Regions from separate parts of the Cupriavidus sp. FW305-26 genome, predicted to be linked through region 2. Evidence: predicted binding sites of a transcription regulator. Region 2 holds the regulator's gene; each other region holds the start of a gene.
The links. Region 2 encodes FNR, which switches genes on or off when oxygen is low (the NO sensors DNR and NnrR bind a similar motif). Its sites were predicted from a motif close to TTGATNNNNATCAA; they were not measured.
Positions count from the first base shown of each region.

Region 1: the regulator FNR is predicted to act here: its motif matches at 3,715-3,728, upstream of AC3WQZ_RS12270 (universal stress protein).
Region 3: the regulator FNR is predicted to act here: its motif matches at 2,980-2,993, upstream of AC3WQZ_RS31465 (universal stress protein).
Region 4: the regulator FNR is predicted to act here: its motif matches at 1,336-1,349, upstream of AC3WQZ_RS30780 (hemerythrin domain-containing protein).

Region 1 covers NZ_JBYTAH010000017.1:17,543-25,392, reverse strand. Annotated here, with positions in the region: gene AC3WQZ_RS12290 (thymidine phosphorylase family protein) at 1-370, shown strand, start outside; gene AC3WQZ_RS12285 (pyridoxamine 5'-phosphate oxidase family protein) at 816-1,268, shown strand; gene AC3WQZ_RS12280 (TPM domain-containing protein) at 1,399-2,250, shown strand; gene ald (alanine dehydrogenase) at 2,504-3,619, shown strand; gene AC3WQZ_RS12270 (universal stress protein) at 3,787-4,251, shown strand; gene AC3WQZ_RS12265 (carboxypeptidase-like regulatory domain-containing protein) at 4,304-4,783, shown strand; gene AC3WQZ_RS12260 (universal stress protein) at 5,128-5,580, shown strand; gene AC3WQZ_RS12255 (DUF1488 family protein) at 5,621-5,899, shown strand; gene AC3WQZ_RS12250 (universal stress protein) at 6,260-7,099, shown strand; gene AC3WQZ_RS12245 (PHA/PHB synthase family protein) at 7,338-7,850, opposite strand, start outside.
Region 2 covers NZ_JBYTAH010000025.1:32,633-40,482, reverse strand. Annotated here, with positions in the region: gene rluB (23S rRNA pseudouridine(2605) synthase RluB) at 1-1,066, opposite strand, end outside; gene scpB (SMC-Scp complex subunit ScpB) at 1,072-1,926, opposite strand; gene AC3WQZ_RS15700 (sulfite exporter TauE/SafE family protein) at 2,495-3,253, opposite strand; gene fnr (fumarate/nitrate reduction transcriptional regulator Fnr) at 3,332-4,057, shown strand; gene AC3WQZ_RS15690 (hypothetical protein) at 4,121-4,366, opposite strand; gene AC3WQZ_RS15685 (membrane protein) at 4,363-4,572, opposite strand; gene ccoG (cytochrome c oxidase accessory protein CcoG) at 4,602-6,074, opposite strand; gene ccoP (cytochrome-c oxidase, cbb3-type subunit III) at 6,124-7,041, opposite strand; gene AC3WQZ_RS15670 (cbb3-type cytochrome oxidase subunit 3) at 7,044-7,208, opposite strand; gene ccoO (cytochrome-c oxidase, cbb3-type subunit II) at 7,212-7,850, opposite strand, start outside.
Region 3 covers NZ_JBYTAH010000088.1:5,888-13,737, forward strand. Annotated here, with positions in the region: gene AC3WQZ_RS31445 (L,D-transpeptidase family protein) at 1-425, opposite strand, end outside; gene AC3WQZ_RS31450 (LuxR C-terminal-related transcriptional regulator) at 510-1,136, opposite strand; gene AC3WQZ_RS31455 (carboxymuconolactone decarboxylase family protein) at 1,298-1,675, opposite strand; gene AC3WQZ_RS31460 (CaiB/BaiF CoA transferase family protein) at 1,672-2,739, opposite strand; gene AC3WQZ_RS31465 (universal stress protein) at 3,091-3,531, shown strand; gene AC3WQZ_RS31470 (serine/threonine protein kinase) at 3,579-4,625, opposite strand; gene AC3WQZ_RS31475 (DEAD/DEAH box helicase) at 4,644-6,206, opposite strand; gene AC3WQZ_RS31480 (ClcB-like voltage-gated chloride channel protein) at 6,506-7,850, shown strand, end outside.
Region 4 covers NZ_JBYTAH010000082.1:17,081-24,930, reverse strand. Annotated here, with positions in the region: gene AC3WQZ_RS30790 (DMT family transporter) at 1-445, shown strand, start outside; gene AC3WQZ_RS30785 (helix-turn-helix domain-containing protein) at 429-1,193, shown strand; gene AC3WQZ_RS30780 (hemerythrin domain-containing protein) at 1,452-2,072, shown strand; gene AC3WQZ_RS30775 (TetR/AcrR family transcriptional regulator) at 2,336-2,944, opposite strand; gene AC3WQZ_RS30770 (tripartite tricarboxylate transporter substrate binding protein) at 3,185-4,147, opposite strand; gene AC3WQZ_RS30765 (enoyl-CoA hydratase/isomerase family protein) at 4,193-4,993, opposite strand; gene AC3WQZ_RS30760 (acyl-CoA dehydrogenase family protein) at 4,965-6,110, opposite strand; gene AC3WQZ_RS30755 (acyl-CoA dehydrogenase family protein) at 6,119-7,258, opposite strand; gene AC3WQZ_RS30750 (CaiB/BaiF CoA transferase family protein) at 7,349-7,850, shown strand, end outside.

The sequences.
Region 1 (7,850 bases), on a different contig from region 2:
TGCGATACCGCCCGGGCAGGGACGGCTGCTGGCCGGCAGCCTGCTCGACAGTGGTGCCGCCTGGGCCCGGTTCCAGGCGATCTGTGAAGCGCAAGGGGGGCTGCGCACCCCGGGGCAGGCGGTGTTCCGGCGCGACGTGGTCGCAGCCCGCAGCGGCATCGTGACGTCCGTCGACAACCGGCACGTCGCGCGCACGGCGAAGCTGGCCGGGGCGCCGCGCCGGCAGGTGGCCGGGCTGGAACTGCATGTGCGCGCCGGCGACGAGGTCGTAGCCGGCGCACCGCTCTGTACGCTGCATGCCCAGGCGTCCGGCGAACTGGAATATGCGTTCAGCTACGCCCTGGCGCATGACCCCTTCCGCATCGAATAGCTCCAGTGGGCGGCCGGCAGCGGCCGCCCGCACCAGCAGCACCGGCACCGTCGATCTGCACACCTCCCCCTCGGCCACGCTGCCCATCACCAGGTGCCGGAAGCGGTTCCCGGGTGCGGGAGCGCAGACATTGCTTCCGGCTTAGGCGGGGGGTAGGCCGGTTGATGCGGGTCAGCGGGCGGGCGGTCGGCCGGCCAAGGGGACTCTGGGCTTCGTTGACAGCCATCAACACGCATGCGCTTGCGACCGCTACTTTGGAAATAGCCCATAGCCGAAGCCGAGGTAGCTGGGGGGAGAGGCAAGACATGGGCCTGAACCAGCCATTGCTGTCGTGGAATGAAGAAGATGCGGGGCATTTGTCCAGGAACGTGCCGGCTGGAGATCGCTCCCCCGGCCGTGCCGGCCCCGTTGGTGTTGTTTGTACTGGCGTAACAGGTGACCAAATATGGACGAAGAGACCAGACAGAAGATCCTGACCTTGTTGAACCAACACAGGATCATGACGCTTGCCACCTTGAGGCCGGATGGCTGGCCTCAGGCTACCACTGTGGGTTATGTGAATGAGGGTCTCACGCTCTACTTCCTCTGTGGTCCGGGCAGCCAAAAGGCGGCCAATCTGGCATTGGATGACCGTGTCTCGCTGACAATTGATCACGACACGCCAGATCTCATGGCGATTACCGGCCTGTCCATGGCGGCGCACGCGCAACCGGTGGTCGATGTGGCCGTAGCGGAGAGAATCCTCCGGATGTTCCCATTGAAGTATCCGGAGCAGATTGCCTTGCCAGTGCCGATGCCAACCGCGGAGGACGTCCGAATATTCAGGGTGACCCCGACAGTCATTTCCGTGCTCGACTATTCCAAGGGCTTCGGACATACGGATCTTGTCAGCTGCTGACACCTGGGTCCGCTGAGGGAAGTCAAGAGACCTTTCGTTGCGGAGGTGTGCCGTGCGCAAGATGTGGGCGGTGCTCGTCATGCCAGCCATTAGTCTGTGCCGCTGCGGCCAGCGCCCTCGGTGGTGCCAGTTGAACCTGCGCACGGCCGCGCGAGGCCTGCTTCTGGTGCTGACTGCCTTCGTGTTTCCCGGAGCCATCGCCGAGGTTGCCGTTCCGTCATTGACGGCGCGAGTGACTGACCTGACTGGTACGCTAACGCGCGCACAGCAGGCGTCCCTGGACCAGACGCTGCAGGCCTTCGAAGCCAGGAAGGGAGCTCAGGTTGCAGTTCTCATGGTTCCCACTACCCGACCGGAAACCATCGAACAGTATTCGCTTCGCGTGGTCGAGCAATGGAAGCTGGGACGTAACCGCGTTGATGACGGCGCGCTGCTCATCATCGCCAAGGACGACCGCACGCTTCGTATTGAGGTGGGTTACGGGCTCGAAGGCGTCCTGACTGACGCCGCGAGCAAGCGCATCATCAGTGATGATATCGTGCCCCGATTCAAGCGGGGCGACTTCTATGGCGGTGTGTCTGCGGGCATCGACCGCATGCTTGGGGTCATCGAAGGGGAGCCACTGCCACCTCCGGAGGAAAGAGCAGGGGATACGGGTGACCCCGTCCGGCAACTGATGCCAATCCTGCTTGTGCTCACTCTGGTTCTGGGTGGGTTACTGCGTTCCATGCTGGGGCGCTTCCCGGGTGCAGTCGCGACGGGTGGGGCCGTTGGAGTGGTCGCGTGGATGCTTTCTGGCGCCATCTTTGCCGGCATCGTTGCAGGGGCAATCGCGCTCTTGTTCACGCTGATGGGTGGCCCGCACATGGGCTTGCTGGCTATCGGCGGCCGCTCGGGAAGATATGGCGGCCGGTCGGGCCCCGGGGGATTCGGCGGCGGTGGCGGCGGCTTTGGCGGTGGTGGTGCTTCCGGCAAGTGGTGATGGCAAACATCAATCACATCTTGCGGCGTCCGCCGAGGGGGCGAAAATGGCGATATTTGGATGTGAAATGGCTGGGCAGCTATGTAACCCTTGGGCCCTATAATTATTTCGATATCTGCCGACATCGAGGCTGCCATGCAGGTGTCGCCGTACGTGTGGCCACGGACAGGCCTCGGTGCATCCGGCCGTGGACTGAGGATTCAAGCACCTGGTGCGGAATCTGCCGGAATTACCACGCGCGTGAGCAAAGGCCATGTGGATCGGCGTGCCTAAAGAAGTCAAGGACAACGAGTACCGGGTTGGCCTGGCGCCTGCCTGCGTGCGCGAACTTGTCAGCCGCGGTCACCAGGTCATGGTCCAGGCCGGGGCCGGGGCCGCGCTTGGCCTTTCCGACGCGCAATACGAAGCGGCTGGCGCGAAGCTGGCTGCCGATGCGAAGGCCGTGTACGACCGGGCCCAGATGATTGTCAAGGTCAAGGAGCCACAACCACGCGAACTGGCGCTGCTCAGGCCCGGGCAGATCCTCTATGCATACCTGCACCTGGCCGCGGACCGTGAGCTGACTGCCGCGCTGCTGCAATCCGGCGCGGTCTGCATCGCCTATGAGACGGTTACGGGGCCTGACGGTGGTCTGCCGCTGCTGGCCCCCATGAGCGAGGTCGCCGGCCGCATGTCAGTCCAGGTGGCGGCAGCCTACCTCGAGAAGCCGAACGGCGGCATGGGACTGCTGCTCGGCGGCGTCCCGGGCGTCGCGCCGGCACATGTCGTGGTGATCGGCGCCGGCGTGGTGGGCGCCAATGCTGTCCAGATCGCGGTTGGCATGGGGGCGCGCGTGACGGTATTGGACAAGAATATCGAACGACTGCGGCATCTGGGCTCCGTGTACGGCAATCGAGTCGTGACGGTCTACTCCAGCGCTGACAGTATCGAGCGCGCGTTGCTCTCGGCCGATGCGGTCATCGGCGCGGTGCTGGTGCCTGGCGCCGAGGCGCCCAGGCTGGTCACGCGTGCGATGGTCGCGCGCATGAAAGCGGGTTCGGTGCTGGTGGATGTGGCGATAGACCAGGGAGGCTGCGCCGAGACATCGCGCCCGACCAGCCATACGGATCCGACCTATGTGGTGGACGGCGTGCTGCACTACTGCGTGACCAACATGCCGGCAGCGGTGGCGAGGACCTCCACCTTTGCCCTGAACAACGCCACGATCGGTCATGCGATGGCCCTTGCCGACAAGGGATGGTCCCGCGCGCTCTCAGACGACCCCTACCTGCGGGCCGGGCTGAATATCTGTCGCGGGAGTGTGACTTATGCGGCCGTCGCAAGCGCCCATGGCTACGCCCATGTACCCGCCGAGCAGGTGCTGACCTGAGCGCGGCCGCCAGTATCGGCCGACACGTTGCTGTCGGCCACCCCTGGTGCAGCAGCACTGCCATGAGCCGAATCACAGCGGTGTGGCTGGCTTGGTTGACTGGCATCAACCCGCATGTCCTTGCGACCGCTAATTTGGGATGAACCACAGCCGAAGCCGAGGTCGCCATGTACCGCCGCATTCTCCTAGCCCTCGATGGCAGCCGTTCATCCTTGAATGCCCTGGAGCAGGCCGTGTCGATGGCGCTGACCACCGACGCCGAGGTCAGCGCCATGTTCGTCGTCGACGACAGCGACCTGTTCTTCGAGGTCAGCCCGGGTGACCGGCACTGGCTGATGGCCGACATCATTGCCTATGGCAAGCAGGTGCTGGCTCGTGCCGGCGAGCGCTTCAGTGCCGCCGGCGTGCGCTGGAGCAGCAGGTTGGCCGAGACGCCCGGCACCCCTGCGAAGATTGCCGAGGCGATCATCGCGGAAGCGGACCACTGGAGCGCGGACCTGATCGTCATGGGCACACACGGCCATCGCGGCGTGCGGCGCATGGTGCTGGGCTCGGTCTCGGAGCACGTGGTCAGCAAGACGGTTCGCCCCGTGCTGCTCGTTCGGCAGCAGTCGCGCGGCGATACGCCCTGACCGTTCGGTTCCGGCCTGCGAAAACCCCAATAATTCTTGCGGAGTGACGCAAATGCAGGTTTCAAGAAGCCTTGGCCTCGGCCTGTCGTCGCTGGCGATTGCCGTTGCGGCGGCGGGTTGCGCCACTCGCGCCGCGCCCGCTGGCGTGCAGATCATGGAGCAGCACGGCGTTTCCTACGTATCGGGTGGAGACGATGAGGCGGGCATGCAAAGCATGCTGGCCATCGCCGCGCGTTTCAATGTACGGCTGACGATGGTGGATGCCGGGCGCGGGAAGCCGCTGGGCGGTGCCACGGTGGTCGTGGCCAGCCAGGAGGGCCGCCCCGTGCTGCACACTACGGCTAGCGGGCCGCTGTTCTATATGCGACTCAGGCCGGGTGCCTATCGGCTCGCGGTCGGCTACCAGGGGCGGGACCAGATGCGCGACATCGTCGTCGCTGGCGAGCCGCTCGAGGTGACGTTCCGGCTGCCGGTCAATACGCTCGAGGACGACTGGCTGCTCTGCGCCACGACACCCTGTCCGCGTCGCTGAGCCTGCCGCTCGGACGTGTCGCCGCGGGCACGACACCGCGCAAGCAAGTTCGCGGCGGTTCAGGGACGATCCCGCGAAAGAGAAGCGACGGAACTGGAAGGGGAAGAAGAAGCGCTCAGGCTTCGTTCGGGGACAAGCACGCGAGCCGCTCGGCGTGGGCAGGCCTGAATCCGCGAGCCGCAACCCCTGCGCGAAGACTGCCGATGCGCGCGCGACCAGCGGCGGTTGGAGCGCGGTACCGCGGCTTTGACACGTATCAACAGCAGTTGCGCCGGTTGCCCTACGCTGCATTTAACCAGTCCAGACCCGAGTCGCCACAGGCTCCCATCGCCGGAGAAACCGCTATGTACCAGCGCATCCTTGTCGCCATGGACGGCGGCGCCGCATCGGAACTTGCCCTGGAACAGGCCATGATCATCGCGCGCGCCGCCAACGCCGAAGTGGAGGTGGTCCATGTGGTCGATGACCGCAGCCCGTTTCTGGATGCCAGCAATCTGGATCCGGTGAGATTGATAGAGGACCTCACGACGGCGGGGCAAAGCGTTCTCGCTGCCGCCGCCGGCCGGCTTGCCGCAGCGGGTATTCGCCACGTAACGCGGCTGCTCGGTAAGCCTATGGTCGAGGGCGACGTTGCTGCCACGATCGCTGCCGAAGCCAATGGCTGGGGCGCTGATCTGGTTGTGATGGGTACGCACGGCCGCCGGGGAGTGCGGCGACTCGTCATGGGCAGCGTCGCGCGAAGCGTGATCAACCTGGCCGTCGCGCCCGTCCTGCTTCTCCGCGCCGAGGAAGCGTAAGCAGGCGAACAGATTTTGGAGGGCATTACGCCAGAGAGCTATGCATACGATCGACTTTTCCGGCGAGACGCCGGATTACTGCCCGACCGGGCCAAGCCTGCGGTGTGCCGTGAAGGTGGATGGCACACCGGCGACCTATGAGATCACTGCCGAGGCGCTTGAGGATCATTTCGGCGCACGCTCGTACCGCAGTGAAGATTTGCTGCCGGCATTCATGAGCAACCGCCAGGACATTGAACGCGTCGCGGGAGCGCTGTTCGAGATGACAGGTGCGCGGCACATCGTGCTGCACAGCGGCCATTTTCGCTTCGCGGTGTGAGGCGCACGTCCTGGCCGGCGGCAGCCGCCACCGGGCGGTGCGCGTCCTTACAAGGAGCTACCCATGAAGAATCGCTTGCAGTCATGCACGCCGGAGAAACGGCCAGGATGGCGCAGGCTTGCCGCCTGCGCGTTGGTGCCGCTATGCACAGCGTGTACCGCCGTACCGGACCTGCTGCGGCCGCCGAAGCCACGCACCGCCGCGCTGGCGGCAGGCAGCCTGGGCCAACTCGTACCTGGTGCCAGCGGTATTGCCTGTAGCGCGGACACGAAGACGGCTTGATGCACGACAAATCCGGGGCGGGGTGGCGATATAGATTCAAGAAAAGCTCCGTCCGGGGCTGCCTGATGGAGTCAATCCATGGACTACGCAACGATCCTGGTTCATCTCGATGCCGGCCGCCGCGTGTACGACCGGCTGCACCTCGCCACCCGGCTGGCGCTGGAGTTTCATTCCACGCTGGTTGGCCTGCTAGCCGTCGGCAAGCCGGATCCCACTGCCGTGCGCTACCTGGTGGACGGTGACCGCAATCTTGCCTCTTACACCGAATGGCGGCATCAGGTCGGCGAGCGGGCCCGTCACGCCCTGATGGGCGCAACGGACGAGGTAACCGTCATTACGGAATGGCGGGCGCCGGACTGGGCCACGGCGGCAACGGTCCAGGCAGAGGCGCATCGGGCGGATCTTGTCATCCTCGGACAGCACGATCCCACTGATGAAGCCGCCTACGCCGAGCCCGGCTTTGTTGAATCCATTGTGCTGGGATGCGGGCGGCCGGTGCTGGTGGTTCCGTATGCGGGCCGGTTCCCGAGCGTTGGCAAGAACATCATGGTGGCGTGGAACGGCAGCCGCGAGTCGGCGCGGGCCATCCGCGATGCGCTCCCGCTCCTGCAGCGCGCGGGCACTGTGGAGGTGGTCTCGTGGACACCGTCTGGGCTTCTGAAGGGGACATGGGTTTCGCCGCCTCAGCATGCCGTGGACTGGCTGGGTCGGCATGGCGTGGCGGTGCAGCTTTGCACGTTTGGAGCGGAAGACGGCGAAGACGTCGGCCAGATGTTACTCTCACACGCCGCGGACCGAAATGCTGACCTGATCGTCATGGGGGCCTACGGGCACAGCCGGGTGCACGAGCTGGTCCTTGGCGGTGTCACCCGCACGTTGCTTGAGTCGATGACAGTGCCGGTCCTGATGTCGCACTGATATTGCCGCAACGCCTCGGCGATGCGATGAAGTGAGGTGCGGTGCGGTTCGGCTGCTGCCAGGGAGCGGGATGTGGGACACAACCGAACACTCCACCAGCTTGCGCGGGGTTTCTGGAATGAGTTCCTTAGGCGTCGGCCGGTATTTCCCGTGTCCGACGGCATGTTTCCATTCGATCCGGCTACCCGAAAGTTTGCCCGCTCGCAAGGTTGCCAGGCGCAGCACAGTGAACAAGAGGCTAGGGTTCCAGCACGTAGGTACCAGGAGCGTCCGCGAGCCCCTGGCCCGGCGCCTGTCGCGTGCAGCGCGCTGTCGAGTGGGCCACTAGCCAGTCATGCCACGCCGGCCACCAGGAACCGTCGCGGTACACAGCTACGTTGAGGAATTGCTCCGGGCTCAGGTAGGGCGCGGCGGGCAATCGCGTATGCACATGGTAGCGCCGGCCCGGGTGGCCCGGCTCGGACACGATGCCTGCGTTGTGGCCGCCCGAGGTCAGCAAGAAGGTCAGTTCAGCCTTGGTCAGTAAGTGCAGCTTGTACACGGAGCGCCAGGGCGAGACGTGGTCGTGTTCGGTGCCAACCACGAAAAGCGGGAGGTCGAGGTCCGACAGGGCGACGGGCTGTCCGCCCACGCACAGCTTGCCGGTGGCCAGCTCATTGCCCAGGAACAGCTTGTGCAGGCATTCCGAATGCAGGCGGTAAGGCAAGCGGGTGGTGTCGCGGTTCCAGGAGACCAGATCGTTGGCGCGCAA
Region 2 (7,850 bases):
GCTCCACGCCATAGCGCGGATGCATGAAACGGTTGGCAATGTCACCCGAGGTGGTGAAGATCAGCAGGCCTTCAGTATTGAAGTCCAGGCGGCCCACCGCGACCCATTTGCCGGTCTTGATGCGCGGCAGGCTGTCGAACACAGTCGGACGGCCTTCCGGATCGGACTGGCTGACGATCTCGCCGGCGGGCTTGTGGTACAGCAGCACGCGCGGCGGCTTGGTCGACACCTTGCGGTGGATCAGCTTGCCGTTCACGCGGACCTGGTCCGCCGGCAGGATGCGCTGGCCGATATGGGCCGGCAGGCCGTTGACCGAAACGCGGCCCTGCAGGATCAGTTCTTCCATCTCGCGGCGCGAGCCCAGCCCGCCCTCGGCCAGCACCTTGTGCAGCTTGGGCGCGTCGTCGTCGGCCGACAGCTCGCGCACCGGCTTGGCCTTGGTGCGCGGAATGACGGTGTCTTCGTTGTCGTACTGCTCAGAGATCACGAAGCGGAACAGGTCTTCGCTGCTCGCCGTGGTCTTGTCCCCGCCGCCCTGGCCCTTGCGGGGCGCCTGCGGCTTGCCGCCATCCTTGCGGCGGCCCTGCTGCCGCGCACCGGCACCCTGCGCCTCGCCCGGCGCTGCCGCCTTGCCTGAGCGCTGGACCGGCTTGCGCTTGCGGCCGGGCTGCTCAGGCTTGTCGGTGCCTTCGGCCCTGGCCGCACGGTCGACCTTTTCTGCCTTGCTGGTGCCCTGGCCGCCCTGGCTACCCTGGCCACCCTCGCCCTGCCCCGTCTTGCGCTTGCCGCGGCCACGCTGGCCACCGCGCGCACCGCCCGCCGCCTGTGCGGCGCCCGCTTCACCGGCATCGGCCTGGCCGCCGGCGCCTTCGGCGCCCTCGCCGCGGTCCTGTGCCTGGCGGCGCGATGCGACCAGGTTCCTCAGCCCGCGGCGCAGCCCCTTGCGGCGGGGCGCGGCTTCGCTGCCCGATCCGGGTTCTGCGGCGCCGGTGTCGGCGGGTGCGCCCGCATTGCGGGTGTCTTGCTCAACGGAATCAGACAAGATATTCACTATCGGATGTTGCATGTTGTTCAGTTCGGCACGCGCTCGTCGTGCTCGCTCGGGTGCGGCGGGGTGCCGTTGTCCGGCAAATCGCCCCGCGCCCCGTCCGGATTGGGTGCGGCTGGTTCGGTGGAAGCGGCCTCAGCGGCATCGTCGGCTGCAGCTTGCAGCGGTTGCGCGTCAAAGCCATTGGCGCCTTGGTCGACCGGGCCGGTCGTCTCGGCTTCGTTTGCGACGGATGCTTCAGCCACATCCGCCGCATGCGCGGCGGGGTTGGCAAAAGCCTCTTCGTCGGCGCTGGCCGCCTTGTTTGCAGCCAGGTCTTCAAAATTGATGGCCTGCTGTTCCAGCAGGGTTGCCTGCGCCTGCGCCTGGGCATCTTCCAGCGGCGGCAGCTCATCCAGCGTACGCAGGCCAAGATCGTCCAGGAACGCCTTGGTGGTCGCATACAGCGCCGGCCTGCCCGGCACGTCGCGGTGTCCGATCACCTCGATCCAGCTGCGGTCCTCAAGCTTCTTGATGACTTCCGTGCTGACCGTCACGCCGCGGATTTCCTCGATATCGCCGCGGGTCACCGGCTGCCGGTAGGCAATGATCGCCAGTGTTTCCATCACCGCGCGCGAATATTTTGGCGGCTTTTCTGGATTCAGCCGATCCAGGTATTCACGCATTTCCGGCCGGCTCTGGAAGCGCCAGCCGCTGGCCAGGGCCACCAGTTCCACGCCGCGCGGCCGCCAGTCCTGGCGCAGTTCATCAAGCAGCACGCGGATGGTGTCTGCGCCGACGTCGTCGTCAAACAGCCGCCGCAGATCATTGACGCGCAACGGTTCCTGCGCGCAGATCAGCGCCGTCTCGAGGACGATCTTCGCCTCTTGGGTATTCATGTTGATGGTGTGCAGCCTGTCTTTGCACCTGCTCCCGGACGGATCCGGGGCACCGGAGATTTTGGATACAGCGGTGCGAAAGCCACCGCCATCTCATTGCGCAGCTAGCCGGATACCTGCTGCATCCAAGCCGTGCACTTCCCTATCTTTGCATCGAGTTGCCGGGCGTTCCGGCAGGAGATCGTTCGCATGCCGTTATGGGCCAGCCAGCGAACCTCTTGCGTAGCGCGTCCGCACATACCGGACGTCGCTGTCAGCGAACTGAAGGCCTCGGACGCAAGAAAAACGGGTATCGGGAGCAAGGCCGGCATCGCCAACACCGCAGTGCCAGCCGGACTTTTGAACCAGATCTTTTGAACCGGATGGACTGTGGGGACGGGACGGGCATCGAAAACCTTCCGCTTCCCCTGCCCTGAACTCACCTTCTGGTATGAAGGCCGCCTGGCGCTGCTCGCCCGCTGCTTACCGCGGCTCACAAGACACCGCGCGATACCGCAATGTTGGCGATTGTATGGCATTCCCGCCCCCGCCTGCAACCATCATCCGTTGCCGGCGCAGCGCCGGCGCCTCAGAACACCAGGCAGAATCCATGCTCGGCCAGCGAATGTGGCAACAGCACCGCTCGCGCAATGCCAAGGCCGCCGAACGCCATTACCGCCAGGCCGGCCCCCAGGCGCACGCCGGGACGTCGCGACAGCGTACGCAAATAGCCTGACAGGCCGGAGAGCACCAGCAGGTTAGGCAGTGTGCCGAGCCCGAACACGCCCATCACGAGTGCGCCGGACGCCGCATTGCCCGCCAGCAGCGCGAGCGTGAGCGCCCCATAGACCATGCCGCACGGCACCAGCCCCCACGCCAGGCCCACGCCGTATCGCCGCGTCAGGCCGCCGCGTGCGCGCACAAAGGACGGCATGCCGCGTGCCACGCCACCCAGCCGGCGCGCCACCGCTGCGCTGGCACGCGACGCCAGCCGCTCCAGCCAGTCGACGGTAAACGTGTTGCCGCGCAGCAACCGCCAGCCCGACCACAGCAGCATGACGCTGCCCGCGCCGAACAGCCAGCGCTGCACCGGCAGATAGTCCTGTTTCCACGCCGAAGCACCGACCGCGCCTAGCGCGGCCCCAAGCAGCATATAGGTCGAGATCCGGCCTAGGTGCATTATCAGCAACTCGCCGAGCCAGGCGGCACGGCTGGGCACCAGACTGATCGTCGCCGCCGCGCCGTGACGCTGCTCCACGGCCAGCGCCACGCCGCCGCACATGGCGGCGCAGTGGACCCCGCCCAGCAAAGCCAGCAGAAAAACGCTGATCAGTACGCCAAGTGTCAATTCTCACTCCCTACCACATCACATCGCACGGTAAAATGCCGTTATCGCGCCCTCGCTGCCATTTCTAGCAGGTTCCAATTGCTCACCTCCATTCCCATTACCGAGATGTCACCACGCTGCTCCACCTGTGCGATGGGGCAGCTGTGCCTTCCGGTCGGCATGTCGCAGCAAGACCTCGCCAAGATGGACACGCTGGTTCAGGAACGCATCCGTGTGCACAAGGGTGAAACCCTGTATCGCATGGGCGATCCACTCACCGCGGTCTATGCCGTGCGCTTTGGCACGCTCAAGACCCACGTCACCACTGAAGACGGCCGCTCGCAGATTACCGGCTTCCACCTGCCCGGCGAAATTGTCGGTCTCGACGGGCTGGGCGAGATGCAGCATGCCTCCGATGCCGCCGCGCTGGAGGACACGGAAGTCTGCGTGGTCCGCATGAGCGAGTTGCAGTCCCTGTCGGCAGACCTGCCGTCGCTGCAGCAGCAGTTCCTGCGCCTGATGGGCAAGGAAATCACGCATGACCAACTGATGCTGGTCACGCTGGGCTCGATGCGCGCCGAGGAACGGCTTGCCGCCTTCCTGATCAACCTCTCTGAGCGCCTGTCGGCACGCGGCTATTCGGCGTCCGAGTTCGTGATGCGCATGAGCCGCGAAGAGATCGGCAGCTACCTGGGCCTGAAGCTCGAAACCGTCAGCCGCCTGTTCTCCCGCTTTGCCGAAGCCGGCCTGATCCAGATTCGCCAGCGCCACGTCAAGCTCGTGGACATCGACGGCATCAAGCAGCTCTACAGCCGCTCCTGCTAAGCGGCCAAGGCGCTGCCAGGCACCGCATGCGGACATGGCAGCGCAGACCTCACACCGATCCGCTTATTCCAGTTCGTCGGTATCGCTGAGCCGCGTCGGCATGGTGTAGAGCGTCAGTCCGCTGGACAACGCGCAGAACACCCAGGCCATCAGGAAGCCAACGGTGTAGACCGATTCGCGGGACGCTTCGATCGGCTGGCCGAAGAAGTTCAGGTCACCGGGATCCACCACCGAAAACACCGTCGCGGTCGCGAACCCGGCCATCAGGAACGCCGGCCAGAGTACCCACATCAGCCAGCGCAACCTCATGGCTGCCTCACAGCGGCAGCCTTGGGCGGCGCGGCGTCGGCCTTCTCGACCACCAGGCCATGGCGCGTTGCACCCTGCACCGGCATGTCCGGATGCGTGGATGCCAGCCAGATCGTCACGCCACACGCCACCATCGCCACCAGCGGGCCGCTCATCAACAGCCACGGCCACGGCTCCTTCCACCACGGATTGCCTTGCTGACTCATCTTGCCCCCTTCATCTTGACGACCTAGCTTCACAAATCGCGCGGCACGATGAAACTGGTGGATTGCCGGATTTCGGCATGCCCCCGCTCCGTGCCTTCGCTCGTCACCGTCACGTTGATCTTGTGCGTGCCCTGCGCCGCGGCCTCGATCGGCACGCGGATCCGGATCGGCAGCAACCGGTTGGACGTCGGCGCCAGCGATTCGGCCTGCTTGTCGTATTCCACGGTCAGGTTCTTCAGTTCGTCGCTGTCGGCGCGCACGCTGATCTGCATCGGCGCTTCGGTGGTGTTGATCAGCTGCAGGCGATAGACATTCTCGATCCAGCGGCCTTCCACTTCACGGCCGAGCGCACCACGGTCGCGGATGATGTCGACCTTCAGCGGCGTGCGCAGCGCGATCGAAGCCATGAACCCGGCCAGCAACGCCACCCAGATCACGGAATAAATGACCACGCGCGGGCGCAGCAGGCGCTTGCGTGATGCCGCCGCGGACAAGCCCTTGCGCATCGCGTTTTCCGAGGTGTACCGGATCAGGCCGCGCGGATATTCCATCTTGTCCATGACCTGGTCGCAGGCGTCGATGCAGGCGCCGCAGCCGATGCACTCGTACTGCAGGCCGTCGCGGATATCGATGCCCGTCGGGCACACCTGCACGCAGATGCTGCAGTTGACGCAGTCGCCAAGCCCCGCCTTGTGGTGGTCGGTCTTGCGCGACCGACTTCCGCGCGGCTCGCCGCGGCCGACGTCGTAGGTCACGACATAGGTATCGCGATCCACCATCACGCTCTGGAAACGCGCATACGGGCACATGTACTTGCACACCTGCTCGCGCATGAAGCCCGCATTGCCCCAGGTGGCGAACGCGTAGAACAGCATCCAGAACGACTGCCACGGCCCCAGCGACAGGCTGAGCACCTCGCCGCCCAGTTCGCGGATCGGTGCGAAATAGCCGATGAAGGTAAAGCCGGTCCAGAGCGCAATCAGCACCCACAGGAAGTGCTTGGTCGCCTTGAGACGGAACTTGCGCAGGCTCCACGGATCGCCATCGAGCCGGATGCGGGCGATGCGGTCGCCTTCGACCCGCCGCTCGATCCACATGAAGATCTCGGTGTAGACCGTCTGCGGACAGGCATAGCCGCAGAACAGCCGCCCCGCGATCGCCGTGAACAGGAACAGCGCCAGCGCCGAGATGACCAGCAGCACCGCCAGGTAGATGACGTCCTGCGGCCACAGCACCAGCCCGAAGATGTAGAACTTGCGCTCGCCAAGGTCAAACAGCACGGCCTGGCGGCCATTCCATTGGAGCCAGGGCGTGCCGTAGTAGATCAGCTGGGTCAGGATCACCAGCCAGACCCGCCAGCTGGAGAATGCGCCCGTCACCGAGCGCGGGTAGATCTTGCGGCGGACCTCGTAGAGCGTTTCGTCAGAGGTCTCGCCCGGCGCAGCGGCCGACCGTTGCAGGTCGGCCGCCCGGGCCATTTCTTCGGTCCCGGGTGCGTTCATGGGCATGCTCTCCCGCGAGCTGCCAGCGCCCGCTCACATGAGTCGTCGGTCATTGCCCGGCTCCGCCCCCAGTATTGGACAGACCCCAGACATAGGCCGTCAGCATCCGGATGCGTTCAGGCGTCAGGATCTCCTCATGCGCAGGCATGTGGTTGTTATGGCCCTTCAGGATTGCGTCGACGATACTGCCTTCCGAGCTGCCATACAGCCAGACGTTGTCCGCCAGGTTGGGCGCGCCGAGCGCCTGGTTGCCCTTGCCGCCGGCGCCGTGGCATGCCACGCAGGTCGTCTTGAAGGCGCCCTCGCCACGCGACGCACGGATCGGGTCCGACGACAGGCCCGACAGCGAGCGCACGTATTGCGCCACGTCGCCCGCCTGCTTGGCGTCGATGGCCGCGGCAAACGGCGGCATCACGCCATTGCGGCCCTTGGTGATGGTCTGCTGGATGATGTCGGGTTCGCCACCATAGAGCCAGTCGCTGTCTGTCAGGTTCGGAAAGCCGCGGCTACCGCGCGCGTCCGAGCCGTGGCATTGTGCGCAGTAGTTCAGGAACAGGCGCTGGCCGATCTCGCGCGCCTGCGGATCCGCCGCCACCTGCTTGACGTCCATCTTCAGGTACTTGGAGTAGATCTCGTTCTGCATTTTCTCCTGCGCCGCGCGGTGCGCGGCAAGTTCGCCCTGCGTGGAGAACTTCAGCACGCCGGCATACGAACCCAGTCCCGGATACAGCACCAGGTAGGCCAGGCTGAAGATGCAGGCCAGCAGGAACATCCACATCCACCAGCGCGGCAACGGGTTGTTCAGCTCGCGCAGGTCACCGTCCCAGACATGGCCGGTGTCTTCAGTGCCGCCGGCGGTCTTGGCGACCTTGCGTTGCGAGAACAGCAGCCACACGCACCAGACGATGCCGATGAGCGCGATAGCGGCAATGTAATAACTCCAGAATTCGGAAATGAAATCGCTCATGGCTAGGTGTTCCGGCTCGATGTTGTCGTGGTTTCGTCAGGCAGCGCGAACGGCAGCATGGCGGATTCCCGGTTAGCGGCCTGCCGGCCGGCGGACCAGGCCCACCAGCAGATCCCCAGGAAGACGACCATCGACACGACGGTCGCAATGGCAGTGATCATGGCCATGGCTTACTCCTTGGGTGCCGCAGCCGCGGCGGAATCCACGCGGACGTTGCGGCGGTTGGTGCCCAGGCCTTGCAGGTAGGCAACCAGCGCATCTTCTTCGGTCTTGCCCTTGAGCTCGTCCGGCGCCTTGGCGATCTCGGCATCCGTGTACGGCACGCCCAGGCGCACCAGCGCGCGCATGCGGGCCTGGATGTCGTTGGTGGGCAGCTCGGCCTTTTCCAGCCACGGGTACGATGGCATCACGGATTCCGGCACCACGTCGCGCGGATTGCGCAGGTGGATGCGCTGCCAGTCATCCGAGTAGCGACCGCCCACGCGCGCCAGGTCGGGACCGGTGCGCTTGGAGCCCCACAGGAACGGGTGGTCGTAGACCGACTCGCCCGCCGTGGAGAAGTGGCCGTAGCGCTCGGTCTCGGCCTGCAGCGTGCGGACCTGCTGCGAGTGGCAGCCGACGCAGCCTTCACGGATATAGATATCGCGGCCCATCAGCCGCAGCGGCGAATACGGGGTGATGCCCGGATCCGGCTCGGTGGTGGAGTGCTGGAAGAACAGCGGCACGATCTGGACCAGACCCGCAATGCTGACCACGAGGATCGTGCAGATGATCAGCCAGCCGATGTTCTTCTCCAGCGTTTCGTGGGA
Region 3 (7,850 bases), on a different contig from region 2:
CGTTGCTGCCTGACGGCATCGCGCAGCCAGATGGCGGCATCGAAGGGCCGTTCCGCCTGGGGGGCAAAGTTGGCATGGACCGCGCGCGGGTTGACGCGCCCGCCGTGCAGGTCTGCCAGCATCCGCTCCATCGCGGCGCTCAGCGCCGCATCCACGCGTGCGGCAGCGTCCGGCGGCAATGCTGGCCCGCTGGCGGCCTGGGCCACGGCCTGGCGCAAGGCGTCGGCATCGTAGTCGCGCGGGTCGAGGCCGTCGGCCGCGGCCGCGGCCAGCGCATCGACGGCTTGGCGGGCCGCCGGCACCGGTCGGCCCTGCGCAAACCACATCGGTTCGTTGGCGAAGGCAGGCGTGGCCTGGCATGCGGCGGCACAGGCAAGCACGACAGCGCCCAGGCGGCGTGCGGCGGCATTCAGGGTCGGTGGCATCGGGCGAAAAGTTCGGATTCGTCACACACGCCAACAGTCTACCCGCGATGGCGGCATGGTGCCGCAAGCCGCCCGGGGTGCGCGTTACCACACCAGCTGATGCCGGCGCGCGTAGTCCACCATTTCGACCAGGGAGCCGACATTGAGCTTGGCCATGATGTTGGCCTTGTGCGTGCTGACCGTCTTGCTGCTGATCAGCAGTTGCGCCGCGATCGACTTGTTGGAATGGCCGCGCGCCAGGTATTGCAGGATGGTGATCTCGCGGTTGCTCAGCCGCGCAAAGCCGGATTCCCGCTGCTCGCCGATCTGGCGCACGGTTTCCAGCGTATGCATGGGAAAGACCAGGTAGCCGCTCAGCACACCGCGTACGGCCTGCATCACCTCGGCCAGCCCACGCTGCTTGACCACGAAGCCATGGGCGCCGGCGCGCAGCGCCCGCACCGAGGCCAGGGTGGCGTCGCTATCGGACAGTACCAGCAAGGGCACGGTGGGCTGCGTCGCCGAGACGCACCGGACAAAGTCGATGCCGGGATTGCCGAAGCACTCGATATCGACCAGCACCAGCCCCGGCCGTTGCTCGCGGACCAGCCGGAATGCTTCCTGCATGCCGTCCATTTCCAGTACTTCACCGGCGCCCAACTCAGCGCGGATTTCAGCGGACAGCGTGGTGCGGAACCGGGAGGGTTCGTCGACGATCAGCGCGAGATGCAATTTGAGGCTCCTTAACGACTTGCATGGCTTGGCCTGGTGCCAAGGTTAAGGGGCCGGAGAGATCCTGATGCGCCGAATCCTCGCCGCGCAGATGCGGCAAAATCTGCATCAGAGTCAGACTCTTCTGCATCGCTGTTTTCGTATCGATGCCGCGGTCGGCGTTACCCGTTGGCAGCGTCGAGGACTTCAGTCAGCTTGCGGCTGGCATCCAGCGCCGCGGGGAATCCGCAGTAGATCGCGCTGTGCACCATCAGTTCGCGCAGTTCCTGCGGCGTAACGCCATTGGCGAGCGCGCCGCGCAGATGCCCGGCCAGCTCCTGCGGCCGGTTCAGCGCAATCAGCATCGACACCAGGCTGCGCTGCTTGCGGTCCAGGCCGTCGCGAGTCCAGACCGTGCCCCAGGCGAACTCCGTCACCAGTTGCTGCAGGCTGGGTTCGGCCATGGCATGGGTCTCCGGTCTGGGTGGATGCCGCATGGTAGCCGAACCGATCAAGCCGATTCGAGAGGCCGCGGCATCGGTGCCGCGGCCCCAGGTCATTCCGTGCCCGCGGGCAGGAAGCGCGGCGCCGGCGCCGAACGCGGCACCTCGCGCTCGCCCTGCCGGTACAGCCGATACGTGCCGCGTGCCTGGTTGTGCGGATGGCGCGCGGCCTCGTCCAGGGTCAGCACGCGCGCAAAGCACACGTCGGTGCCGCCCAGCAACGCCTCCCACTGAGTGCTTGACTTGCCTGCGATGCAAGCGGCAATGCGGGCCTTCACCGCGGGCCACTGGGCACGGTCATACTGCGTGGCGGGGTCGATGTCGGTCAGCTCGAGCCGCTCGAGCAGCTCGCGGTAGAACTGCGGCTCGAGCGCGCCCAGCGTGATGGCGCGGCCGTCGGCGCAAGGGAAAACGTCATAGAACGGCGAATCGTGGAAGGGGCTCGGTTGCGGGCCGCCGAGCGTGCCGGCTGCGCGCGACACCTGCACCAGCGAGCCCAGCATGGCGACGATATCGGTGATGGCCGCATCCACCACGCAGCCCTCGCCGCTTGCGCGCGCGCTCAGGATGGCGCTGGTGATGCCGAATGCCAGGCCAAGCGCGCCGGTGGCATCGCCCATCACGGTCGGCGGCACCATCGGCAGTGAGCCTGCGCGCGCAGCCATCGACAAGAGGCCGGTCAGCGCGATGTAGTTGAGGTCGTGGCCGGCGCTTTGCGACAGCGGGCCGGTCTGGCCCCAACCGGTCATGCGCCCGTAGACCAGGCGCGGATTGCGTGCATGGCACGCCTTCGGGCCCAGGCCGAGGCGCTCCATCGCGCCCGGGCGCAGCCCTTCGATCAGCGCGTCGGCGCCGGCCACCAGGTCCAGTGCGGCGGCCACGTCGTCCGCAGACTTCAGGTTCAGTTGCACCACGCGCTTGCCGTGCTCCAGCTCCATCTCAGGCGGCACGGGCTGGCCGCGCAGGATGCGGCGGGCATCCGGCGCGACCGGCCGGGTCACCAGCGTGACCTCGGCGCCCAGGCCAGCCAGCATCGCACCGCACAACGGGCCGGGGCCGATGCCTTCGAATTCCACCACCTTGATACCGCGCAGGGGCAGCAGGTTGCCACGCTCACTCATGATCGTCGTCTCCGGAATCGCCGCCCGCCCGGGCCATGGCCGGGGGACAGCTTGCATTGAATTGGTATGGGATGGGCCGTGCCTGCGGCAGCGCGGACGTGCCAATGCCTGCCGCGGGGCTCGGGAGCATGCTACGCGCCACGGCGTTGACGGGGCAATGGCCAAATGCTTCAGCCGGCTTGACGGAATCCGTCAGCCGGCCGGCTATCGCACGGCGAAATCGGATAAATCCGATCCGACTTGATCTAAATCGGGTCCTGGCAGGACACTAGGTGCCATGATGGTTCCAGATGGCGGTGCCGCCTCATGGCGCACCGCCTGCCGACAGCCCCCATCCAGGAGATTTCCAACATGACCAATATCGTGCTCGCCACCGACGGTTCGGCCTTCAGCGACGCCGCGGCCCGTTTTATCGCCGAAGGCAAGCTGCTGCAGAGCGGCTTCACCGTGCATGTCGTGCATGTGGCGCCGGAAGTAAGCGGCCAGGTGCGCGCCTTTGTCAGCAAGGAGACCATCGATGACTGGCACAAGGAGGCCAGCGAGCAGGCCATGGCGACGGTCTGCGAGATCCTGTCCGCAGCCAAGGTGCCGTTCGAGCGGCACCCGCTGCACGGCTTCGCGCCGGAGCGCATCGTCGCCTGTGCGCGCTCGGTCGACGCCGCGGCCATCGTGATGGGTACGCATGGCCGCGGTTCGTTCTTCGATGCGGTGATCGGTTCAGTCGCAGGCCGCGTGCTGGCGCAGGCCGAGTGCCCGGTGCTGCTGGTCAAGGCGCCGGAAAAGAAAGGTTGAGCAAAGTAGTGGAAAACCGGCGCCCTGGCGGCGCCGACCGGTAGACCTCAGGCGCCCCACAGGGGCGCTTCGTCCATCAGCGCCACCTGTTCGCGCAGTTCCAGGATGCGATCCTGCCAGTAGCGCGCCGTGCCGAACCAAGGGAACGCGGCCGGAAAGGCCGGGTCGGCCCAGCGGCTGGCGAGCCAGGCGCTGTAGTGCAGCAGCCGCAGCGTGCGCAGCGCTTCCACCAGCCACAGTTCGCGCGGCTGGAATTCGGCGAAGTCCTCATAGCCGGCAACGATGTCGGCCAGCTGGTCCTGCATGGCCGCGCGGTCGCCCTCGAGCAGCATCCAGATGTCCTGGATCGCCGGCGCCATTCGGCTGTCATCGAAGTCAACGAAATGCGGGCCCGTTGCGCCATGGGTGCCGCCGCGCGCGTCGTCCTCGCCGATCCACAGCACATTGCCGCGATGGCAGTCGCCGTGGGTGCGCAGCAGGCGCACCTCGCCGGCGCGCTCATAGCAGCGGCGCACGCCGTCCAGCGCCAGGTCGGCCACCGATTGCCATGCGGGCAGCAGGTCGGCGGGAATGCAGCCGCTGGCGAGCAGCCAGTCGCGTGGGGCAACGCCGAAGGTTTCAAGATTTAGCGCCGGGCGCGCCTGGTAGGGCTGCGTCGCCCCCAGCGCGTGGATGCGGCCGATGAAGCGGCCGAGCCAGGTCAGCGTGTCGGAACGGTCCAGCGCCGGCTCGCGGCCGCCGCAGCGGGGGAATACCGCGAAACGGAAGCCGGCGTGATGCAGCAGCGTGCCAGCCGCGCCCGGTGCCAGCACCATGGCCGGCACGGCCGGGATCTCGGCATCGGCCAGTTGCTGCACGAAGGCGTGTTCTTCCAGGATGGCCGCATCGGTCCAGCGGCCCGGACGGTAGAACTTGGCGATGACCGGCGCGGCATCTTCGATGCCCAGCTGCCAGACGCGGTTCTCATAGCTGTTGAGCGCCAGCAGGCGCCCGTCGGGGCGCAGGCCGGCGCCTTCCAGCGCGTCCAGCATCAGCTCCGGCGTCAGGCCGGCGTAGGGAACGCCGGGGTCGGCCGGGGTGTCGGACGCGTGCATGGTGTCAGCCTGTCCCGCTCAGCGCGCCGGCTTGCGGTTGCCGCCGAGCAGCGCGGCCTGCGGCGCCGGACGGCGATTGCGCGCCGGTGCCGGGGCCGCGTCGTGCGGCTGGCGCGCGGGTTGCGCCGCGGCCCGTTGCTGGCGCGCCGGCTCCTGGCCGTCGCGGCGCGGTGCGGGATTGCGCGCGCCGCCGGCGGGCTGGCCGCCACGGTTGCCGTTGGCTGCACCGTTGCCGCGCTGGCCGCCCTGGGCTTGCCGCGGCGCAGCCTGCGCTTCGCGCGCCGGGCGCTGGCGCTGGGCGCCCTCACCTTCGTTGCCGGCCGGACGCGCCTGGGCGCGTCCGCGGCCCTGGCCTTGTCCTTGCCCCTGGCCACCACCGCCACGCTGTTGGCGGCCCTTCTGGATCGGCTCGGGTGCGATGCTCGGGTCGACCTCGAAGCCCGGCAGCACAGTCTGCTCGAGCTTGCGCTTGATCAGGCGTTCGATATCGCGCAGCAGCGCAATCTCGTCCACGCAGACCAGCGAGATCGCTTCGCCCTCGGCGCCGGCGCGGCCAGTGCGGCCGATGCGGTGCACATAGTCCTCGGGCACGTTGGGCAGGTCGAAATTGACCACGTGCGGCAGCTGGTCGATATCGATGCCGCGCGCGGCGATATCGGTTGCCACCAGCAGCCGCAGCGTGCCGGACTTGAATTCCGACAGCGCGCGCGTGCGCGCCGACTGGCTCTTGTTGCCATGGATCGCCAGTGCCGACAGGCCGTCCTTGGTCAGCTGCTCGGCCAGGCGGTTGGCGCCGTGCTTGGTGCGGGTGAACACCAGCACCTGGTGCCAGTCATGCTGACGCACCAGGTGGGCCAGCAGTTCACGCTTGCGCTCGCGGTCCACCGGGTAGACGCGCTGGTCCACGGTCTCGGCCGTGGTATTGCGCCGCGCCACCTCGATCGAGGCCGGGTTGTTCAGCAGGCGGTCTGCCAGCGCGCGGATGTCGTCGGAGAACGTCGCCGAGAACAGCAGGTTCTGGCGCTTGGCCGGCAGCACGTTGAGGATCTTGCGGATATCGTGGATGAAGCCCATGTCGAGCATGCGGTCGGCTTCGTCCAGCACCAGCAGTTCCACCTGCGACAGGTCGATGGTGCGCTGGGACACGTGGTCCAGCAGGCGGCCGGGCGTGGCCACGACGATCTCGACGCCGCGCTTGAGCTGCTCGATCTGCGGATTGATGCCGACGCCGCCGAACATCACCATCGAGCGCAGGCGCAGGTACTTGCCGTAGTTGCGCACGCTCTCCTCGACCTGGGCGGCCAGTTCGCGCGTGGGCGTCAGCACCAGTGCGCGCACCGGCAGGCGGGCCGGACGCTGCGCGCCATTGGCGCCGCGCGCCGCGGAGTCGGACAGCAGCTGCAGCATCGGCAGCGTAAAGCCGGCGGTCTTGCCGGTGCCGGTCTGCGCGCCGGCGAGCAGGTCGCCGCCCTTGAGGATGGCGGGGATCGCCTGGGCCTGGATGGGAGTCGGCGTGGTGTAACCCTGTTCGGCCACGGCACGCACAATCTTGTCGGACAAGCCGAGTTCAGAAAAAGACATGAATTGCTGCTTGGGCCATCGCTGCGCACGCGGTGCGCCAAACGCCGGATGGCTCCTGGTAATCGGATCGGAATCGGAACGCGAACGCCGGGAAGCCGGCATGGCAGGGCACCGGCCCGCCCGCGAAGGAAAGAGCGGTAGTGTACCAGTCCGGGACCAGCGGGTTCTGCACCGCGCGCGGCCCCGCATGCGCGCCGGCGCACATCGGGTCTGCGCGGGTGGCGCTGCGCTATCATGACAGCCTCTGCCCGCCCCTCTCCGGCTCCGCACCCGCTCCACATGTGCCCCGGAAAGCCGCCATGCGCTTGCGTTTCCTCGAAGACCAGGAAGTCACCCTGTTCGCGGCCATCCCGGTCGGGATCGTCGCGGCCATTGCCACCACGCTGTTCAAGGAGGCGCTGGATGGCGCGGGCGTGGTCCTGTTTTCCAGCCATGCCGACGTGGTCGCCGTATTCGCCACGCTGGCGCTGGCGTGGCGTGTGGTGGTGCCGGCCGTGGGCGGCGCGCTGGCGGGCAGCCTGCTGGTGCTGGCCAATCGCCTGGCCGGCAGCCACGGCGGCGCCACCGACTACATGGAAGCGGTGGCCAACGGCAGCGGCCGCCTGCCGGTGCGGATCACCTTGCTGCGCGCGCTCTCGTCGTTTTTCTCGATCGTCAGCGGCAGCTCGGTCGGCAAGGAAGGCGCGATGATCCAGCTGGCGGCGCTGTGCGGCTCGCTGTTCCCGTCGACCCGGCTGGAACGCGGCGGCGGCTCGAACATGCGCCGCATGCTGACCGCCTGCGGGGCCGCGGCGGGCCTTGCCACCGTTTATCACACCCCCTTCTCCGCTGCCGTCTTCGTTGCCGAAGTGGTGTTCGGGGCGCTCGCGGTGCAGCGCCTGATGCCGCTCTTCCTGGCTTCGGTGGCCGGTGCCATGGTCAGCCAGTGGCACGGCGGCCTGCAGCCGCTCTACCCGGGCCTGGATATCGCCCCCGACCTGCGCCCGCACATCCTGCTGGCCGCGGCCGCGCTGGGCGTGGCCGCCGGCATTGCGGGCGCGCTGTTCATGCGTGCGGCGGGCTTTGCGCGCAGCCGCTTTGCAGCGATGCCTGGCGGCCCGGTGGCCCGGCTGACGCTGGGCGGGGCGCTGGTCGGCGTGCTCGCGATGGCGGTGCCCGAGGTGGTTGGCAACGGCTATTCCACCATCCAGACCATCCTGCAGGAGCAGCCGCTGAGCGTGCCGGTGGCCGGCGTGCTGCTGGCCAAGCTGGTGGCTACGGTGATCAGCATGGGCTCGGGGGCGGTCGGCGGCGTGTTCACGCCGTCGCTGTTCGTGGGGGCGGCGCTCGGGCAGTTGCTGGCCATCGGCATGCAGGGCACGGCGGCCGCTGCGGCGCCGCTGCTGCCGCTGGTGGGCATGAGCGCGTTCCTGGCGGCCACCAGCCAGGCGCCGCTGATGTCGGTGTTGATGGTGTTCGAGATGACGCTGGCGCCCGCGCTGCTGCTGCCGTCGATGATCGGCGCAGTGGCGGCGTACTACACCGCGTCACGCTGCCAGACGCTGTCGCTGTACAGCGTGATCGCCGAGCGCGCGCAGGCCTCGGCCGCGGCCGAACACGCCCGCACGCTGACGCTGGCGGGCCTGTGCGACCCGACCGATACCG
Region 4 (7,850 bases), on a different contig from region 2:
CGTGCTGCTGGGCGTGCTGGCCATTGTCTCCATCACCATGGGAACCCTCTTGCAGAAGCCCGCCATCGCCGCCTGTGACTTGCGCGCCAGTTCCGCCTGGCAAAACCTGGGCGCCATGCTGGTAGCCGCCGCGATGGTGGCGATCCAGGCCGCCGACGCGCCGCTGCACTGGCATGGTGGCGTGGCGCTGTGGGCCGGACTGGCATGGGCGGCGATCGGCCTGTCGGGCGCCGGCACCTGGCTGCTGGTCAGCCTGGTGCGGCGTGGCCAGGCCGCCAATGCCGCGGCGCTGATGTTCCTGGCGCCGCCGCTGGCCGCGCTGCAGGCCTGGCTGCTGTTCGGCGAACGGCTGGATGCGGTGCAGGCGCTGGGCATGGCGGTGGCCGGCGCGGGCGTCTGGCTGTGCCAGACCCCTGGCAGGTTGCGGCATGCCGAAGCCCGCTGAACCCCAAGCCTCGCCGCTGGTCGAGCATCGGCGCTACCGCCCGCAGCCTGACGGCCACCAGCACGGCTACCACCAGTTGCTGTTCGGTCTGGCCGGCGCCACCGAGCTGGAGATCGACGGCCACGTCTATCGCGTGGACGACCGCACCGGCCTGATCGTGCCGGCCGGCAGCCATCATGAATTCCTGGGCTTGGACGGCAACCTGCAGCTGGTGGCGGACTTCCCGGCGCGCTCGGTGGCACTGCCCGCGCGGCTGATGACGCGCCCGCGCGCGTTCCCGCTGGACGGCGCCTTCGGCAGCCGCGTGCGCGCGCTGGCGGCATGGCGCGCCGCCGCAGCAGCACGCGGGCCGCAGACCGACTGGCACCTGGCGGCAACGCTGGCCGCGGCGCTGGCGGACTGCCTCGGCATGCCCGGCGACGAGCAGGTATTCCCGCTGATGGCCGTTGATGCCTACCTGCGCGCCAACCTGGCCGCGCCACTGCGCGTGGCGGAAGTCGCCGGGCATTTCGGCTGGAGCGTGCGGCGCTTCCAGACCCTGTTTGCCGAGGCCTTCGGCGATACCCCGCACCGCTACCAGACCCGGCTGCGGCTGGACCGCGCGCTGCAGCTGCTGACGCAATCCACGCTGCCGCTGGCCGAGATCGCGCTGGCGTCAGGCTACCCGGACCAGACCACCTTCACGCGCAGCTTCACGCGGCGCTTCGGGCAGCCGCCCGGGGCGTGGCGGGCGGCCGCACGCGGCTAGCCTGCCTGCGCGGTAGTCGATTCTGGCACCGGACTAACCGTGGTGACCCTCTCGCGTCGAGGCGAGTTAGAGGGCGGCGCAGGTTGAACGTGCGGCGTATAAGGCTTCCGCCCCTTGCGAGATCCGAGCGCTTAGCGCCGCATTGATCTGCGTCAGACTCAGATCATGCAGGGAAGCTATTGTGTCAATAGGGCCCCGCGAGTCCCGATATCGCATCGGACTCAACGGTCTGCTTGCCCAGTTTCCCAGGAGGGCGCCATGGCCACCCCACTAGCCACCTCGCTTCCAACTTCACCTTCCGCCGCGCTTTCCACCCCGGGCCCGACACCGCTTGCCGCCTGGCATACCGACCATATCCATTTCGCCTCAATGCTCGACCTGCTGGAAAAGCAGGTCAGCACCTTCCATCAGGGCGAGCAGCCCGACTACGGCCTGATGGCCACGATCATCCAATACCTGCGCAACTATGGCGATTGCGTGCACCACCCCCGTGAGGATGTTGCCTACGCGCTGCTCGTGGACCGGGATCCCGGCACGCGGATCATCATCAGCCGGTTACTGCAGGAACATCGCGTGATCGCCACAGTCGGCGCGGAATTGCTCGACCGCCTGCGTGAAGCCCAGAGCGAGGTGGTCACCTCGCGAGCGGCACTGGAAGCGGCCGCCGCCATGTACCTGGTGTACTACCGCAACCATCTGTCCACCGAGGAGAAACAGGTCATGCCGCGCGCCGCCCGGTTCCTGACCGAAGCGGACTGGGCGGAGGTCGCCGCCATCGATCCGGCCAGTGCCGATCCGCTATTCGGCGCCAATGTGGAGAGGCGCTTCGCGACTTTGCGCAAGCAGATCGACAGTGAAGCGAACGCGTCCATGCACTGAACGTCGGTCGCTTCGCGGCACTGCCGGGCCTCGGCTCAGAACTTATGCCTGCGGCGAGTGTCTTGGCCCTGGCAGAAACCGTCCCGGGCTTTTTAACGGCATCCGGCAACAGCAATGACGGACAGGTATTGCAGCCTATTTGCCGCTCTGGCGGCCCAGCAGCACCGTCTCGCCGGTCTCGCTCGAGTGCCGGCGCAGGGCGTCGTGGACCGAGGCGCCGGTGCCCTCAGCCCACCCTCAGCATCGCCATGACGATGGTTCTTCTATAGCAACCACTCCCCGATCATCCGCAGGATTTCCGCCTTCACGGCTGCAGGGTCCATGGAAGCCCGGTTCAGGCGGTGCACGGAGATACCGCGCAGCAGGCTCATCAGGATGAAGGCCGCGGATTTTGTGTCCACGTCCGCCCGGATCTGCCCAAGGGTCTTCGCCTCGTTGAGCTTGTACTCGACGTAGGCCATGTTCTTTTCGTTGTAGTCGTGGACAAAGCCATGCAGCGGCGAGTCGGCAACGGACGAGTCAAGCACGATGAAAAACATCGCGCGGATACTGTTGACCGCTTTTTCCGGCCGCTGGGTGTAGGCGTCCACCAGCGAATAGATGCCGTGAATGCCGCGGGTATCGCTGCCGTCCTTCTTGCGCTGGGCATTGAATTCACGCGAGAGCTGTTCCAGACATTCCTCCAGCAGCTTTTCCTTGGAGCCGAAGTGATTGTGCGCCAGGCCGCGGCTATAGCCCGCCTTGGTGCCGACTTCATTCATCGTCAGCCCGGCGAGGCCTTTTTCAGAAATCAGCTCGATTGCGGCCTGCACCATACGGCTGACAGACTCCTCACGCCGTTGCTCCTGGGTGCGACTGGTTTGCTGTTTCATAGGTAGTGAGCGATATGTCGCCTGCGGCGCGCCGACCGATGCATGGATCGGCCGGCTATGTCTCGAAGCAGTGGTAATGGTCCATGGCGCCGTTGTGGCTGCGTTGAACAGGATATGGGTCTGTTCACGCGGAGCTGCACGGCGCCCAAATTGTACCGAAGCGAACGGGCCACTTTTCAGAACTGCGTCGACACAAGGCCCTGCGTGCGCAGTTTCCGGCGCAGCAGTAAGGCCAGGCGCTCAACTCGGCCGGATATTGGCTTTTTCCGCCACACCCTTGAAGCGCAGGTATTCCGCACGCTGGAATTCCCCCAATTCGCCGAGCGCCTTCTTCAAAAAGGTACCCGCGCGCTTGGACTGGTATGCCTTTGCCGCCTCGGTCCCTTGCGCGGCGGAAATCGCTGCGGCAAGCTCCTTGAGCTTGTCCTGCGGGGTGCCGGCCTTCATCGAGAAGGACGACCACACGTAGGATTCAAAGTCCGCATAGCCCAGTTCCTTCATCGTCGGGACATTCGGCAACAGCTTGTCGCGCGCCCCGCCGGTAATCGCGAGCACGCGGAGCTTCTTGGCCTTTTCCATGGGGGCGATGCCGGTGATGTCGTTGAGGGCGATGTCCAGCCGGTTGCCGATCAGGTCCGTCACCATGGGCGCTCCGCCCTTGTACGGCACGGGCGTGGTCTTGATACCCGTTACCTGCGCCAGCCACTCGCCTACCAGGCGATAGCCTTCGGAATAATTGCCGATCGAGATCGGGTTGCCCGTGGCCTTGTAGCGGGCCACCACATCCGCAATGCTGTTGTAGGGTGAATCGTTGCCGGCCACAAAAGCGGCGGCGGAGATCGCCAGGCCGTGCAGCGGCAACAGGTCCTTGAACGGGTCGTAGCCCAGGTCCTTCACCATCACCGGGTTCACCGCGATCAGCGAGTTACTGCCCAGCAGGATGGTGTTGCCGTCCGCCGGCTCCGCCAGCACAGTGCGCACGGCGATGAGGCCGCTGGCCCCCGGCTTGTTCTCGACCACGATGGAGCGTCCCAGCGCCTTGCCGATCAGCTCCGCGTAAAAGCGCGCGCCCTCGTCCGAGCCGCTGCCCGCCGTGAAGGGCACGATGACGCGAATCGCCTTGCCCTGCGCCCGGGCGATGTAGGGGAAACCCAACGCTGCCGCGCCCGCCAGCAGCGTGGCGCCAAATTGTCTCCGTTGCATGGTGCTTGTCTCCTGTATATCGAAATGGTTTGGCCTTGGCCGGATTCAGTCTTCAAAGACCGGCAGCCGCCTTTCGGCCATGGCCTTCACGCCCTCGGCCATGTCCGGCCCCGCAAACTGGGTAGCCTGCTCCGCGCTCTCGCGCGAGATGGCGTTGCGGATGTGGCTGAGCGAGTCCGCCTTCAAGGTTTGGCGGGTGGACTGCAACGCACGCGGCGATGAAGTGGCCATTTCCCGGGCCAGTGCCATCGCGGCGGTGCGCACCTCCGCCTCGGGGACGATGAAGTCCACCAGCCCCAGCTCACTGGCGCGGGCGCCATCTACGCGGGCGCCGGTGTACAGCAACCACGCCGCCATCTGCTTGCCGATCAGCGCCGGCAGGGTGTAAGAGAGCGCGAAGCCAGGGTGAATCCCGAGCCGGTTGAAGTTGGCCGAAAACCGGGCCTCTGCGCATGACACCCGGAAGTCCGCCGCGAGCGCCAGGCCAAGGCCGCCACCCACGGCCGCGCCCTCGATGGCGGCCACAATCGGCTTGCTGAAACTGAAGATGCGCAGTGCCTCCAGATAGATGGGATTAATGCGCGAGGCGCTGCGCCCCTCCGCGCCATTGCGCCGCGAAAAATCCGCCCCCGCGCAGAACGCGCTGCCGCCCGCCTGCAGCAGCACCGCACGGCAGGTCTTGTCGGCCTGCAGCCGGTCCAGCTCGTCGGCAATCCGGGCAATCATCTCCACATCAAAGAAATTGTGCGGCGGGCGGTTCAGCTCGATGATGGCAACATGGCCGTCGCGGCTGGTCAGGATGGCCTGGTTCGGCGTCTCAGACATGGGTGGCGGTCCTTTCTGCATGCGTGGGTTGGGCTTGGTGGTCAGCCGGCGTTGCCGGGGCATCCGCCGACGGCAGGGTGCGCGCGGTCAGGTGCGGCCAGAACTGGTCCGAGCCTGCCTGGATGAACGCCTGGCCGAGGCGCTCTGCCCATTCGGTGCTGCTGCCGGCCTCGGCACGCCAGGCCCACAGGCGCCGCGTGGCAAAGTTCAGCGGGTATTCGTAGGTAAAGCCAATGGCGCCATGCACCTGGTGCGCAATCGAGGCACCCGTGCGCACCGCGTCGCTGGCCGTCACCTTGGCGACCGCGGCGCTGAATTCAGCCTGGGGCGCGCTGTCCTCCTGCATGGCGGGCAGATCGCGCAGTGCGGTGGCCGCAGCCGCGTAGCTGCAGGCCACTTCGCCGGCCAGCACGGCGATCTGCTGCTGGATAGCCTGGTTCTTGCCGATGGGCTTGCCAAACTGCACGCGGTCCTTCACATACTGCACCGCCAGGTCCAGCGCGTAATCCAGCGCGCCGGTCAGCTGCGCGGCGGTGGTGGCGGCGTAGAACACTTCCAGCGGCCGGCTCAGCCCGGAAATGCCAGCAGGCAGCACATGCGCCACGGGGGCATGGTCAAGCACCACCGTGTCGGCCGGCAGCGATGCGGCATCGGCCTTTGGCTCCACCCGCACGCCAGTCCCCTTGGCATCCACCAGGCAGACATGGCCTGCCGCCTCCACCACCAGCCAATGGGCATGGCGCGCCCACTTCACCGCTGTCATCGTGCCGGTGAGGGTGGCGGGCGTCCCCGCCTCATTGCCGGTCAGTGCCAGTGCCCGCGTCTGCGCGCCGGCGGCCAGCGCAATCACGCTGCCGGCCGCCAGGTCCAGCCCGCTGCGCGATGCCAGGTACTGCCCCACCACCGCCTGCGACAGCGGCACCGGCGCCTGGGTATAGCCGACCTGGTAGAACAGGGACAACGCTTCCGGCCACGAGGCCTCGATGCCGCCATGCGCCTCGCGGCAGAGAATCTTGGTCATGCCGGCGTCGGCGATGGCTTGCCACAGTGCGCCGGCAAATTCACCGGTCTCGACAGCGGTCAGCAGCTCGCGGCTCACCTCGTTGGCCAGCAGTCGCTTGACGGTTTCTTCAATCATGTTGTCGCTCATCGCAGCCCCAGTCCTTTCGCAATAATTCCGCGCAAAATCTCTCTCGTGCCCCCTCGCAGTGAGAACGATGGCGCCGCCAGCGTCACCAGGTTCAGCACCTGGTCGAACTCGCTTCCATCCCCCAGTCTGTCGGGGAATACCTCGTAGGCAATGTCGGGCAGCGACTGCTCCAGCAGCGCCCCCTGGTCCTTGACGATGGAGGCGGCCAGCGACGGGTCCTGCCCCTCGGCCATCATCAGTGCGATGCCCTGCGACATCTGGCGCAAGGTGGCATAGCGCGCGATCACCTTGCCGATGGCCACGGCCTGCTGACGGTTGCCTGCCTGCGCCGCATCGAGCATCTCCAGCAGCAGTTGCGTGCTGCTCAGGAAGCGCTCCGCGCCCGATCGCTCGTACTTCAGTTCATTGATCACCTGGCTCCAGCCCTTGCCCTCCTCGCCCACCAGGTGGTCATCGGGCACGAACACGTCGTCGAGGATCACTTCGTTGAAGATGCGCGTGCCGAGCTGCGAGACGATGGGCCGCACCGTCACGCCGGGGCGGTCCATCTCGATGAAGATCTGGCTCATGCCGGCGTGGCGGTCATCGCCACGTTCCCTGGTGCGCACCAGGGCCACCATGTAGTGCGCATGGTGCGCGCCCGAGGTCCACACCTTGCGGCCGTTGATCTTCCAGCCGCCTTCGACCTTGGTGCCGCGGGTCCGGATGGAAGCGAGGTCCGAGCCCGAGTCCGGCTCGCTCATGCCGATGCAAATGAACGCCTCGCCCCGGCGGATCTGCGGGATGATTTTGGGAGCAAGCTGGTCGCGGCTGTAGCGGATGAGCAGCGGCCCCATCTGGCGGTCGGCGGCCCAGTGCGCGCCCATCGGGGCACCTACGGCCAGCAGTTCCTCCAGCATCACATAGCGCTCCAGCATGCTCTTTCCGCCGCCGCCGATGTCGGTTGGCCAGGTCATGCCGAGCCACCCCTTTTCGCCCATCTTCCTGGAGAAATCCGGGTCGCGGCCGGCCCAGTTGTATGCCCGCTCGACGCGTGAATACTTTGTGATGTGCTCCCTGGCAAAGGCTCTTGCCTCCTCCCGGAGCGCCTCGCATTCGGGTGGCAGGTCCCCGACCGTGACGTGCAACGTATCCATGTTTATCCTTACTTGCTTGCGAACAAGCAACACTATAGAGTGGATACAACGAATCTGCTCTAGGTAATAACGATGAGAAGCGAGGCAACCATGAACGCAAGCGACATGACGAACGACCAGAAGAAGCCGGACGCCACCGCTCCCCGAGGCCCTCTTGCCGGTATCCGCGTGCTGGATCTGACCGCGGTGGTACTGGGTCCCGTCGCCACCCAGGTGCTGGCGGACTATGGCGCCGAGGTGATCAAGGTAGAACCGCCCGAGGGCGACCTGATGCGTGCAAACGGCGTGAGCCGCACGCCCGGCATGAGTTCCACCTTCATGAATATCAACCGCAACAAGAGTTCGGTGTGCATCGACCTCAAGGCGGAAGAAGGCAAGGCACAGCTACGCCAGCTGATCGGCCGCTGCGACGTGCTGGTGCACAACATCCGCATCAAGGCGATCGAGCGGCTGGGGTTCGGCTACGATTCGGTGGCGCAGATCAACCCGGGCATCGTCTACTGCGCCGCCACCGGCTTTGGCGAGGGCGGCGCCTTTGCCGGCCAGCCCGCATTCGACGACATCATCCAGGGCGCCTGCGGCCTGGCCCATC